Regions from separate parts of the Chromobacterium violaceum ATCC 12472 genome, predicted to be linked through region 2. Evidence: predicted binding sites of a transcription regulator. Region 2 holds the regulator's gene; the other holds the start of a gene.
The links. The regulator FliA, encoded in region 2, starts transcription of late flagellar genes. The targets are predictions, from matches to a motif close to GCTAAAGNTNNNNNNNNNNCNGCCGATAAT.
Positions count from the first base shown of each region.

Region 1: a site for FliA is predicted at 5,445-5,474, ahead of CV_RS09295 (LPP20 family lipoprotein). Genes of this name have one in related genera too.

Region 1 is NC_005085.1:2,069,311-2,076,277, reverse strand. It holds gene CV_RS09315 (ABC transporter ATP-binding protein) at 1-584, opposite strand, end outside; gene CV_RS09310 (ABC transporter permease) at 586-2,190, opposite strand; gene CV_RS09305 (Fe(3+) ABC transporter substrate-binding protein) at 2,262-3,254, opposite strand; gene CV_RS09300 (flagellar assembly protein T N-terminal domain-containing protein) at 3,381-4,673, opposite strand; gene CV_RS09295 (LPP20 family lipoprotein) at 4,673-5,365, opposite strand; gene CV_RS23205 (GlxA family transcriptional regulator) at 5,497-6,411, opposite strand; gene CV_RS23200 (O-acetylserine/cysteine exporter) at 6,404-6,967, opposite strand, start outside.
Region 2 is NC_005085.1:1,062,362-1,069,328, reverse strand. It holds gene flhA (flagellar biosynthesis protein FlhA) at 1-89, shown strand, start outside; gene flhF (flagellar biosynthesis protein FlhF) at 103-1,542, shown strand; gene CV_RS05045 (MinD/ParA family ATP-binding protein) at 1,533-2,417, shown strand; gene CV_RS05040 (RNA polymerase sigma factor FliA) at 2,414-3,160, shown strand; gene CV_RS05035 (flagellar motor protein) at 3,257-4,006, shown strand; gene CV_RS05030 (glycosyltransferase family 4 protein) at 4,031-5,683, shown strand; gene CV_RS05025 (exonuclease domain-containing protein) at 5,628-6,967, opposite strand, start outside.

The sequences.
Region 1 (6,967 bases), 1.0 Mb from region 2:
TGGGTGACCATCAAGGCCGAGATGCCCTGGGATTGCAGGATGGCGCGCACTTCGCGCGCCAGCCGCTCGCGCAGCTCGGCGTCCAGATTGGAAAAAGGCTCGTCCAGCAGCAGCAGGCGCGGCCTTGGCGCCAGCGCCCGCGCCAACGCCACCCGTTGCTGCTGGCCGCCGGACAACTGGTGCGGATAGCGCGCCGCCTCCTCTTCCAGCCCCACCAGCCGCAGCGTCTCCGCCACCCTGGCCTTGCGCTCGGCCCGGCGCAAGGCGGGCAGGCCGAACGCCACGTTGGCGGCCACGGTCAGATGCGGGAACAGCGCGTGGTCTTGGAACACCATGCCGACGCGCCGCCGATGCGCGGGCAGCGCGGCGCCGACGCCGAATACCGTCTCGCCCTCCAGCCGGATGCGGCCGGCGGACGGCGTTTCGAAGCCGGCGATGCAGCGCAGCGCGGTGGTCTTGCCGCAGCCGGAGCCGCCCAGCAGGCAGGCGATCTCGCCCGCCTCCAGCGCGAAGCTCATGCCGTCCAGCACCGGCCGGCCGGCGAAAGCCAGGCTCACCGCGTCGAATTCAAGCGTCTTGTCCATTTCACACTCCAGGCTTCTGCCGCGACAGCAGCAAGACCGGCAGCAGGCCGGCCAGCACGATGGCCACCGAGGGCAGCGCCGCGCGCTGCCATTCGCCCTCGCTGGTCAGGTTGAAAATGCGCACCGCCAGCGTGTCCCAACCGAAGGGCCGGGTCATCAGCGTGATCGGCATCTCCTTCATCACGTCGACGAACACCATCAGCATCGCGGTGAACAGACCGCCCCTGAGCAAGGGCAGGTAAAGCCGCCCCAGCAAGCGGGCGCCGCTGAGGCCCAGGCTGTGGGCCGCCTCCTCCTGGCTGCGGCTGATGCGCTGCATCGCCGCGTCCAGCGCGGAGTGCGCGACGGCCAGGAAACGCGAGGCATAGGCCAGCAGCAGGACCAGCAGCGTGCCCTTGAACACCGCGGACGTCCCTTCCGGCAGCCAGCGGCCGAAGCAGCCGAGCAGCAGATTGTCCAGCGCCGCCACCGGCGCGAACACGCCGACCGCCAGCACCGTGCCCGGCACCGCGTAGCCCAGGGTGGCCAGCCGCGCCCAAGGCCGGCTGCCGGAGTCGCGCCGGACGGCGAAAACCAGCAGCAGCGCGATGGCCGGCACCAGGGCCGCCGCCATCGCCGCCAGCGCCAGCGAGCTTTTCAGGCTGTCGAGCAGATCGGCGTCCAGCTCGCTGGCGGCATGCTCGGCCGCCCAAACCAGAATCTGGCCGAAAGGCAAAGCGAAGGCCAACAGCAAGACCAGCGCGCAGCAGGCGCTTGCCAGCCAACCGCGCCAGCCCGGCAAGCGGGCGCGCGGCAGCGGCGCCGCTCTGCCCGCCGGCACATAGCCGCGTTGGCCGCGCGCGCGCTGCTCCAGCCACAGCAAGACAAACACCAGCAATACCAGCAGCGACGCCAGCTGCTTGGCGGCGGACAGCGAGAACAGGCTGAACCAGGCTTTGTAGATGGCCGAGGTGAAGGCGTCGAAATTGAAGATGGCGACGGTGCCGAAATCGGCCAGCGTCTCCATCAGCGCCAAGCCCAAGCCGCCGGCGATCCAGGGCCGGGCCATCGGCAGCGCCACCTTGAAGAAGCCGGCCAGCGGCGACAGGCCCAGCGATTGCCCGACCTCCAGCGCGCGCCGTCCCATGCCGGCGAAAGCGTCGCGGGCCAGCAGGTAGACGTAGGGATAGAATGCCAGCGACAGCACCATCACCACGCCGGGCGTCGAGCGGATGTCGGGCACCCAGGCCGAGCTGCCGAACGCCTCCCGCAGCCAGGTCTGGAACGGTCCGGTGAAGTCGAACAGGCCCAGCTGGGAGAACGCCATCACATAGGCTGGCATCGCCAGCGGCAGCATCAACGCCCAGGCAAAAAAACGGCGCCCGGGAAAGTCGTGCACCGCGGTCAGCCAAGCCAGCGGCACACCCAGCAGCAGCACGCCGGCGCCGACGCCAGACAGCAGGACGACGGTGTTGCGCAGCAGCTCCGGCAACGTGTACTCGGCCAGGTGGCGCCATGCTTCGGCGTCGGGCTCCAGCAGGCCCATGGCGATCACCGCCAGCGGTATCAGAGTGAGCAGGCTGGCGGCGGCGGCCGGCGCGCGCCAGCGCGAAACGGTAAACGGCATGCGATGCGATCCAACGGCGGCGGGCCCGCCGTCGCGTGACGGCAGGCCCGGTTCGATACAAGAGGCGCGGCTTACTTGTAGCCGGCGCGGTCCATCAGCTTGACCGCCTCAGCCTGGCGGGCGCCGGCTTGGGAGACGTTGATGTAGTTGTGCTTGAAATCGCCCCAGGCCGCCACGCGGGCGTCGGGCTTCACTTTGGGGTTGACCGGGAATTCCATGTTGACGTCGGCGAACAGGTTCTGCGCCTTCTCCGAGCTCAGCCACTCCAGGAACTTCACCGCGCCCTTCTCGTTCCTGGCGTAACGGGTGACGCCGGCGCCGGAGATGTTGACGTGGGTGCCCTTGCCCGCCTGGTCGGCCCAGAAGATGCCCAGCGGCAGCTTGGGCGACTTCTCCATCAGCCGGCCGTAGTAATAGGTGTTGGCGATGCCGACCTCGCACTGGCCGGCGGCGATGGCTTCCAGCATCTTGGTGTCGTCGGGGAACGGCGCGGCGGCCAAATTCCCCACCCAGCCCTTGATCACCTGCTCGGTCTTGGCCGGGCCGGTCTCGGCCAGCATCATGCCGACCAGCGACTGGTTGTACACCTTCTTGGAAGTGCGCAGGCAGAGCTTGCCTTTCCACTTGGGATCGGCCAGATCGGCGTAGCTGGACAGCTGCGACGGCTTCACCTTCTGGGTGTTGTAGAAGATGGTGCGGGCGCGGATGGACAGGCCGTACCACTGCCTGGCCGGGTCGCGCAGGTGGGCCGGAACGTTGGCATCCAGCACCGGCGACTGCACCGCCTTCAGCAGGCCCATGCGCTCGGCCTGCCACAGATTGCCGGCATCCACCGTCAGCAACAGGTCGGCCGGGCTGTTGCGGCCTTCGGCACGCAGGCGCTCCATCAGCGGGCCTTCCTTGTCCGACACCAGCTTGACGCTGACGCCGGTCTCTTTCTTGTAGGCTTCCACGATGGGCTTGAGCAGTTGCTCGCCCCGCGCGCTGTATACCACCACTTCCTCGGCCAGCGCCGGCCCGGCCGCGGCCGCCAGCGCGGCGGCCAACATCAGTTGCTGTTTCAAGGTGTATCCCCTGTTTGATTGAGACGAAACGCGATGTGCAGGGACGCACCGTAACACCAGCTGATAATACTTATCAATACAAAAATAAATTGCAAACAGCGGAACTTTGAGCAGAAAAAACCAACATCAGCGCGCCGTTCCAAAGCGGACGTAATCGCCCTCCGACGGCGCCCGGCCGCTGCCCTGCACCAGGCCGATGGAGAAATTGGGCTGCACCTGGATCAGGCTCACGTCGCCGTTCAGGCTTTCCGGCATGCCCAGCTCGCGGCCGGAAATCAGGTCGCGCAGCGGCTGGCCGCTGGCGCGCTTGTACAACAGCAGCTTGTCCCCGACCGCCATGCCGTCCAGCAGGCCGGCGTTGATGTAGACGCGCTTGCCTTCCAGCCTCACCACCCGGGCCGAGAACGGAATGCAGGAGATGATGTTGTCTATGCGGTCGGACGCGCGATCCAGCAGCTGGCTGACCAGCTTGCCGTAGTCACCCTGCCAGAAGGCCCCGGAAGCGAAAGGCTGGGGCTGGGGCGGGATGATTGGCCCCTTGGAGCTGGCCATGCCGTTGACGCGCTCCCTGGCCAGCAGCGAGCCGGTCAGGCCGTCGTATATCCAGAACTCGAGGTCGAACTGCCGCTGCGTGGGCACGTATTTGACGCCGTTGCCGAACATGCCGGCGAAGGGACCGTTGTAGAAGGCGCCCTGCTGGCTGGTGTTGTTGGACTCGAACAGGGACAGCCTTACGCCTTTTTCGGTCACCGAGGTGGACAATACCCGCCCCGCCACCACGAACTGCACGTTCTCGCGCTGCCCCAGCTGGCTCGCGGTTTGCCAGCCGGCGTCCGGCTCGGCGATACGGCTGTCCGCTAGCACCGACACGGTGTTGGCGTCCCTCACCATCAGCATGGCGTTGCGCGACAGCCGCCGCGCCAGCTCGGTCGGCAGCGCCGTCGCCAGGTCCGGCATGTCGGACGCCTCGGCCGGGCGCGCGACATCGAAATACGTGGTCACCAGCTTGCGCTTCATCGACCGCCCCACCGGCATCGGGCAGGACGGATCGCTCCGCCTCTCGGATGCGGAGTTCGACACGGACGCCGCCTTGGCGGTATCCACCTCGACCTTGACATGATAGAGCTTGCCTTCGGCGTACTCGCTCACCACCCGCACCGATCCCTGAACCGGCGCGGCGGCGGTCAGCGTGCCCGACTCTCCCTGCCTGCCCATCTCCATCACCTGGGTCGACTCGATCCGCGCGCCCTGGCGGATGGAGATCAGCTTCAACGCATCCTGTATCGCCATGTGGCGCGCGGCCACCGGTCCGTTGTCCAGCGGCGCCACGCCCTCGGCGCTCAGGCGTTCCGCCCGCGCCGCGGCCGACAAAACAAATGCCGCCGCAAGAGCGGCGGCACGGATAGCGGTTCGCTTCATCACTGGTTCACGTAGAAATTGCTGCTGTAGCGGGCAGGTGAGGCGGTCATGGGCATAGCCGCCGGCGCGGGGACCACCTTGGTGGCGCCGCAATTGCCCTCCGGACACAGCGCGCCCGCGGTGCCGGTTTCCTTGGCGGCCTGCATCACGCTGCCGGTCTTTTCCATCGAATTGCGGAATTGCTTGTAGAACTCCTGATCCAGCGTGATTTCGGCCACCGCCTCGCTGGTGCCGTCCGGCTTCATCACGGTGGAGACGATGGTGACGCCGCGCAGATAGGCGTCCACATAGGTGCGGAAGCTATCGCTGTTGGCGATCATGTTCGACACCGAGCTGTTGCCGACCAGCTTCATGCCCTGCACCTGTTCCGCTATCGAGCGGAAAGCGTCCAGCCGGGCGGCCCGCATCGCCAGCAGCTTGCGCTGCGACGGCGTCAGGCTGTTGGTGTAAGGCGCGGCGCCGGAGCCGGTCACCCGGACGACGATGGGCCGGAAGGGATTCACTTCCTTCACCACCACCTTCACCTCCTCGCCGCTGGCGGCCTCGTCGCCGGAGCCGACGTAGCCGACTCCCGACGGGACCGAGCCGCTCTCCTTCATCGGCATCGGCGCGCCCATCGAGGATTTCTGCGGGGCGGGCGTGGCGCAGGCGGTCAAACCGGCCATCAGGGCAAGCAAGGCGAGGCGAGGCATACGGCGGACTGTATTCATGGCAATTACCGATAGGTGTTGATGGAATGGTATGAACCATTCCCGGAGCTCGTCAACCTGAAACATCGGCAATAACTGATGAAACTTGAGACGCGGACGGCATGCGCCGCCGCTCAGTCATGCGCGGCGGCGGCCCGGTTCATCTGCCTGGCCGATGAAAAACCGGCGGACAGCGCGGCTTTTTCCTTGCTGAGCCCCGCCGAGCGCCATTGCTCGGCCAGCGTCAGGCGCAGCGCGCGGTGGTAGTCGTGCGCGGAGACGCCGGCCTGGTCGCGGAACAGCCGCGACAGGTGGCGGGCGCTGACGTGGACCCTGGCCGCCAGTTCGTCCAGCGGCCAATCGCGCACCGGATCAGAGCAGATCAGGTCCTGCGCGCGGTGCAGCGCCGGATGCAGGTGATTGCGCCAGGCCAGCCACGGCGACAGCTCCGGATCCTGCGGCGAGCGGCGGAAATACACCACCATCTCGCGCGCCACCGCGCGGGCCACGGCGGGATCGGCCAATTCGGCGATCAGATGCAGCGCCAGATCGATGCCGGCGGTGATGCCTGCGCTGCTGTAGCACGGACCGTCGGCGACGAACACCCGGTTTTCCTGCACCCGGGCCGCCGGCGCCAGCGCGCGCAGCCGTTCGATCAAGGAGTGGTGGCTGGTGCAGGCGCGGCCGTCGAACAGGCCGGCCTCCGCCAGCAGCAGGCTGCCCGAGCAGACGCCCGCCCAGCGTATGCCCGTTCGATGCCGGCGCGAGGCCAGCCAGGCGACCACCCGCCTCGCCTCCGGCCTGGCATAGGCCTCGATGGACGGGGTCGAACCCGGCGCCACCACCACCGCGCCGTCCGGCAGCGCGTCCGGCAAGGGCGCGAGGCCGCCCAGCGGCAGGCCCAGCGAGGTCTCCACCTCCGTCGACGCGCTCACGTAATGCAGCCGGAACGCCGCGCCATGCTGGCCTGCCAGCCTGAAAGCGTCGGCCGGGCCGGCCAGGTCCAGCAGCAGCACGCAGGGCGACAGCAGGAAATAGACGTCACGCACGGCGAGTCCTGCCCTCCGCCGCCGCCAACAGCCTGCCGCCGAACACCGTGGCCAGCAGGCCGGCCATCAGCAGGCCGCTGCCGGCCAACTGAGCGGGCGTCAGCGTCTCGCTCAGCAGCCAGTGCGAAGCCAGCAATCCCACCACCGGCACCAGCAGCGAGAACGGCGCCACCTTGGCCGCGGCGTGCCGCGCCAGCAGGCGGCTCCACAGCCCATAGCCGAACATGGTGGCCACAAAGGCCAGATAGGCGACGGCGAACAGCGACTGCCCGTCGAAGCCTCGCAGCGCCGCCGCCATGCGCTCGCCGCCTTCCAGCCGCCACGACAACAGCAGGAAGGGAATCGGCGGCACCAGGCTGGACCACACCACCAGGCCCAGCGGCTCCACCTTGAAGCCGGCGCGGCCTATCGCGCGCACCACGACATTGGACGCTGCCCAGCTGGTGGCCGCGGCGATGGTCAGGCCGAAGCCGACCGCGGTCATGTCGCCGCCCTTGCCCATGCCGATCAGCGCCAGGCCGCCCAAAGCCAGCAGCAGGCCAACCAGCTGGCTGGC
Region 2 (6,967 bases):
TGCCGCAGTTGCGCGTGATTTCGCATAATGAGATTCCGGACAATAAATCCATTCGTATAATTGCGGTAATCGGCGGCAGCAAGGGCTAAGGGCTAATCGACAATGGTGGTGAAAAAGTTCTTCGGGAAAACCACTCGAGACGCACTCCGGCAAGTTCGCGAAGAACTGGGTGCGGACGCCCTCATTTTGTCCAATCGCCCGACCATGGGCGGCGGCGTGGAAATCATGGCGGTGGCGGACGCCGACGTCGCCAACCTGGCCAGCACGCTGTCCACCTCCAGCAGCAAGCATCCGCCGCGCAACGCGCCGCCGGCGGTCAACCGGCCGCAGCAGCCGGCGCCCATTCCCCAGGCCAACGGCAGCGCGATGAACCGCGCCATCGCCCGCACTTACGCGATGCCGGTGGAGCCGCTGGAAAGCCCGGCCCCGCCGCGGCTGGACGCCGCGCCGCCGCGCGTGGAGCCGACCTACGCCCCGCCGCAACCCGTCGCCCAGCCCCTCATGCAGCCGGCGGCGCAGCCCATTCCCCGCGCCGCGCCGCGCCCGCCGGCGCCGGAGCCCGCCGCGCCTCACGCCAACGGCGAGGAGCAGGAACAGATGGCCCAGGAACTCAGGCAGATCGGCGACGAGATCAAGCTGCTCAGGAGCCTGCTGCAAAGCCAGCTGGCCAGCTTCGCCTGGTCGGACATGGAAGGCAAGGCGCCCAACCGGCTGGAATTGTTCAAGCACCTGCTGGCCATGGGCTTCTCCGCCCAACTGATCCGCCAGCTGATAGAAAAGATGCCGGCGCAGTACCAAGCCGAGGTCGCGGTGAAATGGGCGCGCTCGGCGCTGGCGCACAATCTGAAGTGCGCGGACGCCGACCGCGAGGTGATGGACCGCGGCGGCATCTTCGCGCTGGTCGGCCCCACCGGCGTCGGCAAGACCACCACCGTGGCCAAGCTGGCCGCGCGCGCGACGATGCGCTTCGGCGCCCAGCACGTGGCGCTGATCACCACCGACAGCTACCGGATCGGCGCGCAGGACCAGCTGCGCATCTACGGCAAGATCCTTGGCGTGCCGGTGTTCTCCATCCAGAACGAGGGCGATCTGCAGTTGACGCTGGCCGACCTGTCCAACCGCCACATCGTGTTCATCGACACCGTGGGCATGGGCCAGCGCGACGCGCGCGTGCTGGCGCAGATCGACATGCTGCGCACCGCCGGCCGCCCGATCGAGCGGCTGCTGCTGCTGGCCGCCAACACCGACGGCCACACGCTGGAGGACGTGGTGAAGCGCTACCGCGGCGACGGCCTCGCCGGCTGCATCCTGTCCAAGATAGACGAGGCGGTGGCCCAGGGGCCCAGCCTGGACGTGATCATCCGCAACCGGCTCAAGCTCTACTACGTCACCAACGGCCAGCGCGTGCCGGAAGACCTGCATTCCGCCAACGCCGCCTTCTTGGTCGACCGCGCGATGCGCGCCCAGCAGATCGCCTCGCCGTTCGCGCTGCAGGCCGATGAGATGTCCATCATGCAGGCGGCGCAGGCCGGATGGCTATGAACGCCATGCAGGACCAGGCCGCCAGTCTCCGCCGGCTCGCCGCCCAGCGGCAGCGCGCGCCCAGCTTCGCCTTCATCGGCTCCGAGCACGCCGGCACCAGCACCGTGGTGACCGAGCTGTCCCTGGGCCTGGCCTACGCCGGCCTGCGCCCCATCGTGGTGGACTGCTGCCTGGGCCAGGTGCAGACCCGCCGCCTGGGCGTGCCCGCCACCGCCACGCTGGAAAGCCAGGTGGTCAGCGTGGGCGGCCTGGACGAGATGATGGTGGGGTCGCGGCAAGGCGTGCAGTTGATCAATCTCTATGCGCAGCCGGAGCAGCGCGCGCTATTCTCCACCCAGCTGTGGCTGCGGCTGGGCAGCGAATTCGGCGCCCAGGAACGGGACGCCTCGGCGCTGCTGATCGACGCGCCCGATCCGGTGCGCGATCCGATACCGGCCAGCGTGGCCGACAATCTGGTCTTGGTATTAACACCGGATGCCGACTCGCTGACCGCCGCCTACGCTAATATCAAGCGCCTGGCCAGCCGCTTCGGCCGCCAGCGCTTCAATGTGCTGATCAACCGGGCGCGGCACCTGGAGGAGGCGCACGAGCTGTTCACCCGGCTGTCGGCGGTCGCCAGCGAGTTTCTGACCGTCTCGCTGCGCTGGGTCGGCTTCGTGCCGCACGACAACGCGGTGCGCCGCAGCCAGACGCTGCGCCGGCCGCTGATGGAGGCCTTCCCGGACAGCGAGGCGGCCGCGGCCTTCTCGCAGCTGTCGGCGGTGCTGCCGCAATGGGACGCGCCGGAAACCAGCCGCGACAGTACCGGATACATGGACTTGCTGATTGCCGCCTCGCGCGATTGGGCCGAGGCGGATGGAGCCAAACCCTTATGACCTTTCCGTCCTTCCGCCGATCGGGCTACGCGGCAGCGGCCCCCAGCGTCGAGATCGACGTGGAAGCCTATGCCCCGCTGGTGCGCAAGCTGGCCAGCATCATGATCGCGCGGCTGCCGGCGTCGGTGGAGCTGGGCGATCTGGTCCAGGTCGGCATGATCGGCCTGATCGAGGCCGCCCGCCAGTTCGATCCGGCGCAGGGGGTGCAGTTCGAGACCTTCGCCAGCCAGCGCATCCGCGGCGCGATGCTGGACGAGCTGCGCCGCGAAGACTGGCTGCCGCGCCAGGCGCGCCGCAACTCGCGCCAGATCGAGGAAGCGATTTCCAAGCTGGAACAGAGGCTGGGCCGCGCGCCGCTGGAGTCGGAAATCGCCGCGGAAATGGGCGTGGAGCTGGAGCAATACCAGGACATGCTGGGAGACTGCAAGGGCACCACGCTGCTGCATTTCGAAGACTTCGGCGGCGGCGACGACGAGGGCAGCCACAATCCGGTGACCAATATCGCCGACGACGACTCCCCGGATCCGCTGGCCGCCCTGTCCGACGACAGTTTCCGCCGGCAGCTGGTCAGCGCGATCAAGTTCCTGCCTGAGCGCGACCAACTGGTGATGGCGTTGTATTACGAGCAGGAGCTGAACCTGAAGGAAATCGGCGCGGTGCTCGGCGTCACCGAGTCCCGCGTCTGCCAACTGCACAGCCAGGCCATCGCCCGTCTGCGCGCAAAACTGAAAGACTGGCTGTAGGAGCCTGTGATCTTTTTACGAGCAAGAGATCGTAAACAGGCTCTAAGGGAGGGCCCGGCAACGGGTCTCAGACCAGATCGATAACGGAACCTTCTTGTGGACAAGATCAGTCTTATCGCCATTGTAATGGGCCTGACCGCCATCATCGCAGGCCAGGCCATCGAGGGGGGCAGCATTGGCTCGCTGATGCAGCTGACCGCCTTCATGATCGTGATCGGCGGCACCACCAGCGCGGTGATGCTGCAAAGCACGCCCAAGCAGTTCATGGCCGGCCTGCGCATGCTGCGCTGGATCTTCCGCCCGCCCAACTTCGACCACGAGAAAATGATCCGCGAGGTCATCAACTGGAGCCAGACCTCGCGCAAGGGCGGCCTCTTGGCGCTGGAAGGCCTGATCGCCACCCAGCGCGACCCGTTCACCAAGAAGGCGATGCAGATGCTGGTGGACGGCACCGAGCCGGACACGCTGCGCGCGGTGATGGAGGTGGAGATCAGCATGTTCGAGCACGCCCGCAGGCAGGCGGCGCGCATCTGGGAGTCGGCCGGCGGCTACGCGCCGACCATGGGCATCCTGGGCGCGGTGCTGGGCCTGATCCACGTGATGGAGAACCTGTCCGACCCGTCCAAGCTGGGCGGCGGCATCGCGGTGGCCTTCGTCGCTACCGTCTACGGCGTCGGCTCGGCCAACCTGTTCTTCCTGCCCATGGCCAACAAGCTCAAGCACCTGGTGGCGTCGGAACTGGCGATGAAGGAGCTGGTGGTGGAAGGCGTGGTGGCGATCGCCAACGGCGAGAACCCGCGCATCATCGAGAGCCGGCTGCGCGGCTTCCTGGCGATGCACGAATAATCTCAAACCGCCCGGGACGGAAGCATGAGACAGCGTGTTTTCGGCAGCATAGACTCCTTTGTCGAGTCCGCGGACAGCAGTCTGAAAATCGGCCGGCTGGTCGGCAATTTCGGTTTTTTGCAAGCGCTGCTGCGTTTCGGCGAATTCGATCAGATCCAGCTGTTCTGCCCGACGATGGGCAATCTGCAATTGCTCAGGCAACAGCTGGAAAATTCGCTGGATGAAGACACGCTGAACCGGGTGGTGCTGTCCCACCACCTGAACCTGCCGGACGCGCTGGCCGCCACCGACTTCGACGCCTTCCATCTCGGCGACGCGTTTTTCTATCTGCCCAAGATGGCCGAGCTGCGCGCCCGCCACGCGGCCCATCCCTTTCCGCTCACCGCGCCCACCCACAGCCTGAACGACGTCGATCTGGGCGACAAGATACGCCGCCTGTGCCAGGCCCCCCTCAGGGAGGGAGACGCGATCTTCTGCACCTCCCGCGCCGGCGAGGACGTGATGCGGCACTATCTGGCGCTTCACCGCGAGCCGGGCCGGCCGCCGCGCACGGAGTGGGTGCCGCTAGGCATAGACGAAAGCTATTTCATCCCGCGGGCCCGCGCAGCCTGCCGAAAAAAGCTGGGCCTGCCCGAACGGGCGTTCTGCCTGCTCTATCTGGGCCGTTTTTCGCCGGTCACCAAGGCCGACCTGACGCCGCTGCTCTACACCCTCGCCCGTCTGCGCGCGGAGCCGGCCGGCCCGGATACGCCGCCGCTGGAGTGGCGGCTGCTGCTGGCGGGCGGCGGCAGCGCCGGCGAGATCGCCAGCCTGCGCCAGACCATAGGCGAACTGGGTTTGCAGACATGCGTGCGGCTGTGCGACAACGTCGAGGACGAGGCCAAGCGCGACTTGCTCGCCGCCGCCGACGTCTTCGTCTCGCCGGTCGACAACTATCAGGAAACCTTCGGCCTTTCCATCGTCGAAGCGATGGCCGCCGGCCTGCCGGTGCTCGCCTCGGACTTCGACGGCTACCGCGACCTGGTCGTCGACGGCGAAACCGGCTACCTGATTCCCACGCTGGCCTGCCCCCCGCCAGCCCTGATCGACGCCTTGCTGCCGGTGCTGGATGCCAATCTGGTGTCGCTGTGCTGCGCCCAGGGCGTGGCCGTGGACATGGAATGCCTGGCGCAGCGGCTGCGCGAGCTGGCGCGCAGCCCCGGCCTCTGCCGCGCGCAGGGGGAGGCCGGCCGCAGGCGGGCGCAGGCGCATTTCAGCTGGCGCAAAGTGATGGCGCGCTACGACGCGTGGTGGAGAACGCTCAAGCGGGAGGCGCTCGGCGCGGGCCTGGCCAAGCCGGCCGCGGCGCCCCTGCCGCCGCTGAGCGCGTTTCAAAGCTATCCCAGCCGCTGGCTGGCGAGCGATGTGACGCTGCAGCTCACTCCGCTGGCGGAGGACATCGTCGCCGGCAAGCTGCCGATGCCGGCCACCTATGCCGATGTCTCGCTGCTGTCCAGCGCCCCCCTGCTCGCCCACGTGCTGCAGGTGGTCTCGCAGCTGGGCGCCTGCGGGCTGAGCGAGGTGCTGGAGCACTGTCCGGCCATCGCGCCCGACTATGTCTGCTACCAGCTGGCCTGGCTGCTCAAATACGGCCTGCTGCGCGCGCGGCCGCTGGCGCCGGCTCAGCCGGCGCCCTGAGCTCGCCGCCCGGCTCCGGCCGGCGCAGCCAGCCTTCCAGCAGCTTGTAGTAATCGAGGTCGAAAGCCGGCGTCCCCTCCAGCTCGCCGCCGTTGCGACGGCTGCCCAGATAGCACCAGCGGTCGAACAGGTGCTCGGTCACGTCGCCGCATACCTCGTCGCGCTCCACCACCGCCACCTCGCCGTCGAACGGCCAGGGCTTGACCTTGAGCCGCTGCAGCGCGGCCAGCAGCCTGGCGTTATGGCTGTCGGCGCCCTCGTCGCCGACGCAGGCGCCGCGGCAGCGGCGGATCCGGTAGGCCGCGCAGGGCGCGCCCTTGCGGCTGGTCACCTGCTCCACGCCCAGCACCGACTGGCACAGGCCCTGGGCCAGCGCGATCTGCGCCAGCGCCTTGCGCGCCTCGCGCGCGTGTCGGAACAGACCATATAGATCGGCGGTGCGGCTGAAGTCGATGTCGCGCGCCGAGACCGGCAGCGGCCGAACGTAGCCGTCGTCGCCGGCCTGCACCTGCAGCGTGCAGATCTCGCCCATCATCCTGGCGCGGGGATTGTGCAGCGGCTGCAGCCTGCCCAGCCACTGCAGCTCCTGCAGCCGGGCGCCGAACTCGCCCAGGCACTCCCGCCATTCCACGCGCGCCACCGGTTCGTCTATCCGGACCTCGTGGCTCTTGTGCCCGGGCTTGCGCTCGGCGAAATGGCCCAGCGCCTTGCGGTACAGATTGGGCGCGCGGCCGACGTAGAGCGCGCGGCCGTCCGCCCCGAACAGCGCGTAGACGCCGGCCGAGTCCGGCATGTCCTCGATCTGCTGCTGCAGTTCGGCCGGCAGGCTGGATAGCTCTGCCGGCTGCGACAACAATTGCGCCGCCTCATGCGCCACCCGGTCTTCGCCCAGCTCGGCCTCGGCGATCCGGATGAAGCGGTAAACCGCCTCCGCGTCCGCCAGCGCGCGGTGGCGCTCCGGCATGTCGATGCCGTGGCGGGCGATCAGGCTGTCCAGGCTGTGCTTGAAATGCTGCGGGTACAGCCGGCGCGACAGCTTGACCGTGCACAGCGCACGCGCCTGGAAGCGCAGGCCGTGGCGGCGGAATTCGTTCTTCAGGAAGCCGTAATCGAAGCGGGCGTTGTGCGCCAGCAGCAAGCGCCCCTGCAAACGGTCCAGCAATTCGTCGGCCTGCGCGGAAAACGGCGGCGCGCCGGCCACCATCTCGTTGCTGATGCCGGTCATGTTCTCGATGAAGGGCGGAATGGGCTGGCCGGGGTTGACCAGCCATGACAGGCGCTCGA